DNA from 2 places in the Catenibacterium faecis genome. Region 1 is predicted to be linked to the other one. Evidence: predicted binding sites of a transcription regulator. Region 1 holds the regulator's gene; the other holds the start of a gene.
What was found. Region 1 encodes Rex, which represses fermentation and respiration genes when NADH is low (regulators of the CRP and FNR family bind a similar motif). Its sites were predicted from a motif close to GTGAANNNNTTCAC; they were not measured.
Positions count from the first base shown of each region.

Region 1 (3,433 bases):
GGTTCTACATCTCTGATGTTAGCCATACCAGTTAAATACATTAAGAAACGGTCAAAACCTAAACCGAATCCAGCATGCTTACATCCACCAAAGCGGCGTAAATCCATATACCACTGTAGTGTTTCTTTGTTCATGCCCTTTTCATCCATAAGCTTTTCAAGAACATCATAACGTTCTTCTCTCTGTGAACCACCAACTAATTCACCGATGCCTGGTACTAATAAGTCACATGCTGCAACTGTCTTGTTGTCATCATTTAAACGCATATAGAACGCTTTGATTTCTTTTGGATAATCTGTTAAGAATACAGGACCACCTACAACTTCTTCACAGATATAACGTTCATGTTCAGCATTTAAATCAATACCCCATTCAACCTTGTTGTCAAACTTCACATCAGCTTTTAATAGATGATCAATAGCTTCTGTATAAGTCATACGTGCAAAGTGAGAATCTCTAACCTTTGTGATACGGTTGATACAATCATGGTCAACCATCTGTTCAAAGAATTTCATTTCTTCTGGAGCATTATCTAAGCAGTACTGAATACAATATTTAACCATTTCTTCAATTAAACACATATCATCTTCAAGATCCGCAAATGCGATTTCTGGTTCTACCATCCAGAATTCACTGGCGTGTCTTGATGTATTTGAGTTTTCAGCTCTGAATGCAGGACCAAAAGTATATACATCTCTAAATGCCATAGCGAATGCTTCTACATGTAACTGTCCTGTTACTGTTAAGTATGCTTCTTTTTCAAAGAAATCCTTAGAGAAATCAGTATCATCAATAGTTGTGACTCTAAACATTTCTCCAGCACCTTCACCATCATTAGATGTAATGATTGGTGTATGTACATATACGAATCCCTGATCCTGGAAGAACTCATGAATAGCCATAGATAATACAGATCTTAATCTGAAGATAGCATAGAATGAGTTTGCTCTTGGTCTTAAATGAGGGATTTCTCTCATAAATTCAAAAGAATGTCTCTTCTTCTGTAATGGATAATCACTATCACAGTCACCTTCAAGAATAATTTCAGTGGCTTCTACTTCAAATGGCTGTTTTGCATCAGGTGTTAATTTTAATTTACCTAATACATGAATAGCTGAACCAGTTGAGATATGTGAAACTTCATCAAAGTTCTTTAATTTTTCTTTTAAGTAAACAACCTGGCAGTTTCTAAAATAAGAACCATCATTTAATGCGATGAATCCTAGTTTACCACTATCTCTATTTGTTCTTACCCATCCTTCTAATTCTACATACTCTACGTTATCTGTTTCTACAGCGTTATCTGCACGACAGATTTCATAAAGTTCTCTTACTGTCATAAATTCAAACATCCTTCTTACTCCTTTGTATTTGATTTCATTTTTAATTCTAATTCTTGTATTGCGACAACAACATCCACATTCTGTACTTCTACTCCCTGAGGTACAATGAAATGAGAGTGGGTGAAGTCTACAATGCCTTTAATCCCTAATGCTACTAAGCGGTCCACCATTTCCTGTACATTATCAGAAATTGCGAGAATCGCAATCTTACAGTCCTTAGGGAATGTTTTTTCCAAATCATCACTCTTATGAATCTTGACACCAAAACGTTCACCTTCAATATTAGCATCTTTATCATAAGCACAGACAATCTGTCCCACTGTATATTTCCAGCGGTTATATTTCAAAATAGCTGATCCTAAGTTACCTACACCAATGAGAATAATAGGTTCATCAAGTCCTAAACCTAAGAAATCACTGAGTGTTTCAATCATCTCTTTTGTATCATAACCATAGCCTCTTTTACCAAGTGTATTCTTCTGAGGCAAAAAGCCAAAATCACGACGAATAGTCGTATCCTGGATATGAGTAACTTCTGCAAGTTCACTCGATAAGAAGTTTTCCTTACCTTCATGTCCCATAACTCTTAAAGCCTTCAAATAAACAGGAAAACGTGTCATCGTCGCACGTGAAATTTTCTGTTTCTTTTCATTACTCATAGTTATCTCCTACACTTTCTGCCTCTAAGTCATAATCCGGCTTAACAGATAAGTCCAAAGGGGCAAACATATTATATTTATACATAATACTTGCAGCAGACGCAATCATTGCTGCATTATCTGTACAATACTTCAATGGTGGAAAAATAACAGGAATATCACTTGTACTCATTTTTTCTCTGAGACCTTTGTTCGCACTTACACCACCTGCTACAATAATCTGTTTTACACCAAGATCATGAGCAGCTGCTAAAGCTTTAGAAGCAATCGTATCCATAGCCACATCCTGGAATGAGCAGGCTAAGTCATTGCCATTGATTTCCTCTCCTCTTTGGTCTGCATTATGCTTTAAGTTGATGACAGCGCTCTTTAAGCCACTGAAGCTGAAGTTATAGCTTCCATCATCAAGTGGTTTAGGAAGTGTATAGCTATGAGTTCCCTCATGTGCCATTTTATCTAATACAGGTCCTCCAGGATATGGAAGATGTAAAACACGTCCTACCTTATCATAGGCTTCTCCAATCGCATCATCAAATGTTGTACCAATGACCTCAAAAGAGAATTCCTTTTTCATATAAACAAGTTCTGTATGTCCTCCTGAAACAACTAATGCCATTGCAGGATATTCAATATCATTTACTAGTTCATTGGCATAAATATGCCCCGCAATATGATGTACACCAATCAAAGGCTTATTTAAGTAAATAGCCAATGTCTTGGCTTCCTGCATTCCAACATGCAAAGAACCTACAAGTCCTGGTCCTTTAGTGACTGCAATTGCATCAATCTCCTCAATAGAAATATCTGCCTGACTAAGTGCTTCCTTTAAAACAGTGCTGACACATTCAACATGTTTACGACTGGCAATTTCTGGAACAACACCACCATATTGTTTATGGATATCAATCTGTGATGCAACAACATGACTTAATAACTCTTTTCCATCCTTAAGGATTGCAACACTCATTTCATCACAACTTGATTCAATAGCTAGAATAACAGCCATTATTTTTCCTCCTTTCTTACCATGAGATAGGCATCCTCATGGTCTGCATAATAATCTTTACGTATAGCACATATCTCATAGCCATACTTCTTATATAAACGAATCGCACGTTCATTTGATACACGTACTTCCAAACTATAATTCATACATCCTTTATTATGTCCTTCTTTTAATCCATAATCCATCAATAACTTAGAAAGACCTTTTCCCTGATAATTTGGATCAATACCAATTGTAGTCAGTTCACAGTTTTCATAAGCATACCAGAATCCTGCATAACCAACAATTTTGTCATCTACAAGAACATAATAATGAGCATAATCATTTGTCTTTAATTCATGAAGAAAATCTTCTTTAGACCAGGCAGGGGAAAACAATAACCCTTCTAGTCTTTCAATCTCATCAAGATCTTCTTCCTGCATTTT
Region 1 covers NZ_JACRWG010000031.1:21,718-25,150, forward strand. Annotated here, with positions in the region: gene asnS (asparagine--tRNA ligase) at 1-1,352, opposite strand, end outside; gene H8909_RS08010 (redox-sensing transcriptional repressor Rex) at 1,358-2,002, opposite strand; gene tsaD (tRNA (adenosine(37)-N6)-threonylcarbamoyltransferase complex transferase subunit TsaD) at 1,995-3,008, opposite strand; gene rimI (ribosomal protein S18-alanine N-acetyltransferase) at 3,008-3,433, opposite strand, start outside.

Region 2 (3,433 bases), on a different contig from region 1:
CCTTCAAGTACTGACTTTTCAAGGTTTTCGAATACTAACTTAACAGCCTGTTTAGCCCAACCATCAGTGAAGTCAGAAGCTAAGATTGAAACATATGCTTCAACAGCATGAGTTAATACGTCGATACCAGTATCTGCAGCGATTTTTGGTGGCATAGACATAGCGAATTCAGGGTCAACAATAGCGATTGTTGGAGTTAAAGCGTAGTCAGTTAATGGATATTTCTTGTTTTCCTTAGTATCAGTGATAACTGCGAATGGAGTTACTTCTGAACCTGTACCTGAAGTAGTTGGGATACATACTAACTTAGCTTTCTTACCAAGTTCTGGGAACTTGAATGCTCTCTTTCTGATATCCATGAATTTCTGCTTGATGTCATCGAAGTTAACTTCTGGATGTTCATACATTAACCACATAACTTTAGCAGCATCCATTGAAGATCCACCACCGATAGCGATGATTGTATCAGGCTGGAAGCTCTTCATGATTTCAAGACCCTTAAGAGTCATATCTAAAGATGGATCTGGTTCAACGTCGATGAATAAGTCAACGTCTACTTTGTTACGTCTTCTCTTGATAACATCTTCGATCTTTCCTACATAACCAAGGTCATACATACCTCTGTCTGTAACGATCATTGCTTTCTTCATTTCCTTCATATCTCTAAGATATCTGATTGAATTTCTTTCGAAATAAATCTTTGGAGGAAGTTTAACCCATTGCATATTGTTGTTACGTCTCCCTATTCTCTTAATATTTAGTAAGTTAATAGCACTTACGTTGTTTGATACTGAGTTATGACCATAAGAACCACAACCAAGTGTTAATGAAGGTAAGAATGCATTGTATACTGAACCGATACCACCGAATGTAGATGGAGCGTTTTCAATAATACGGATAGCTTTGATTCTCTTACCGAATGCTTTAGAAATTTCATGATTAGTAGTATGGATTGCAGCTGAATGTCCTAAACCGTTGAATTCAACAGTCTGAGCAGCCTTTTCAATACCATCTTCTGTAGAGTTTGCTTTGATCATACCTAATACTGGAGAAAGTTTTTCTCTAGTCATTGGTTCATTAGGACCGATTTCCTTAACTTCGCAAACTAAGATCTGAACATCATCAGCTACTTTGAAACCAGCCTGTTCAGCGATCCAAGTAGCGTTCTTACCTGGAACAATGCTGTTTAATCTAGCTTCATTTACGTTTTCACTGTATGCTGTTGCACCGAACATGAACTGTTCAAGTTTCTTCTTTTCTTCAGCATTACAGAAATGTACATGATAACGACCAAGTTCTTTCTTGAATTCATCATAGATTTCGTGATCTACAACAACAACCTGTTCAGATGCACAAATCATACCATTATCGAATGATTTTGATAAATAAATATCGTTTGCTGCCATTTTGATTTTACAAGACTTTTCTACGTATGCAGGAACGTTACCAGCACCTACACCTAAAGCAGGTTTACCACAAGAGTAAGCAGCCTTAACCATTGCGTTACCACCAGTAGCTAAGATAGTAGCAACACCTGGATGATTCATTAATGCACTAGTTGCATACATAGTTTTCATTGGTAACCACTGGATTACGTTCTTAGGAGCACCAGCTTTTACTGCAGCATCTAACATTACCTTAGCAGCCATAACTGAACAGTCATGAGCACCTGGGTGGAATGAGAAGATAATTGGGTTTCTAGTCTTCATAGCGATTAAAGACTTAAAGATAACTGTAGAAGTTGGGTTTGTTACTGGAACGATACCACAAACAACACCAACTGGTTCAGCGATTTCAGTGATACCAGTAAGTGGATCTTCATTAATAATACCTACAGTCTTTGTATGACGCATGTTGTTAGTAACATATTCACAAGCGAATAAGTTCTTAACAGCTTTGTCTTCAAATACACCACGGCCAGTTTCTTTTACTGCAGCTTCTGCAAGAACACCGTGCTTATCAAGACCAGCAACTGACATCTTTGCTACGATGTAGTCAACAGTTTCCTGGTCAAAACCTTCGAATTCGTCTAATGCTGTTAATGCGTTATTAACTAACTCATCAATGCAAGCATCAGTCTTTTCTTCTGTCCATTCTTCAACTTTCTTTTCGACTTTCTTATCAGCCATTTTTATATCCTCCATTGACCAAAATATTTCTTATTCATATTTTGTAAGTTCACTATACATGACTTCTTGTGAAAAAACAAGCATACTTTTGTGAAAATTTACACAATTTGTAGAATGCATTTACTGTAAACGTTTGCAGTTTAGGGATATCCGATTAGGTGTTTTTCTGCTTAGTTTATATCAAAAATTTAAATTATAATTATTTTTTATAGTGATAGAATACTCTCAAAATTGTGAACGTTTTCTTTTAACATCTTTCGCTGAACGTATCTACAGTCTTTAATATCTCTCTTGCAATATTCATCTTATCCTTAAACAAGGCACTCATACTACCAATTGACTTGAAAGGATCCTGTAACAAAACCTTCTTGTCTTCAATGAAACCATTCTTCACAATATAATCTACTAATAACTCTACAAAGTGAATCTGTCTAGAATTCAAGCTCTGATCATCTAAGAAACGTGAGAATTCAGCCATAGCTGCTTGTCTATCTAATCCCACTATCTTTCTAATTAATCTTGTGATAGGTGTATCACCAAAATGTAATCGATAATCGTCTTTACTTCTCAGGTCTATCCATAACAAGTTTTCTAGATGTTTCATTTCATATAATAAGATTCTTATACAAAATAACTAGTACTTTTATGTTAACAGTTCTCTATATTATGTGTATTTATACAGTCAATAAATGCTTTCTTTATCTTACTTATACCATAAAATAAAACAACCCTTTCGGGTTGTCCTATGACTTCTTGCTCACGGCATATTAAAAATTATAGTAAGAATACAATCCTATTAATCCTAGAACTAACATAATTAACAAAATTGAAAAAATTATTTTTTTGTTTTTAAATTCATGCTAATCTCTCATTCTTATAATTTCTTTAATGTTTCTTCTACATCATCTAGAATCTGACTGAACTTAGTTAAAGCTCTAGATACAGGTTCTGGTGTACTAAAATCTACACCTGCATGCTTTAATTCATCTAATGGATAAGCACTACCACCCATTGATAAGAATTCTAAGTATTTCTTTACTGCACCATCTTCATTATTAAGAATTGCTTCACTTAGCGCAACTGCTGCACAATAACTTGTTGCATACTTATATACATAGAATGGTCTATAGAAATGAGGAATTCTAGCCCATTCATACTGTACTTCATCATCAATGACTAGATCTTCACCAAAATAATCTTTGATCAAGTTCTTATATAATGTATTCATGCTTGCTGCAGTGATGGCTTCTCCTCTTTCTGCCATGGCATGTGCATCTCTTTCAAATTCTGCAAACATTGTCTGA
Region 2 covers NZ_JACRWG010000033.1:10,209-13,641, forward strand. Annotated here, with positions in the region: gene adhE (bifunctional acetaldehyde-CoA/alcohol dehydrogenase) at 1-2,129, opposite strand, end outside; gene H8909_RS08255 (type I restriction-modification enzyme R subunit C-terminal domain-containing protein) at 2,377-2,733, opposite strand; gene pepF (oligoendopeptidase F) at 3,004-3,433, opposite strand, start outside.
Region 2: a site for Rex is predicted at 2,220-2,233, ahead of adhE (bifunctional acetaldehyde-CoA/alcohol dehydrogenase). Genes of this name have one in related genera too.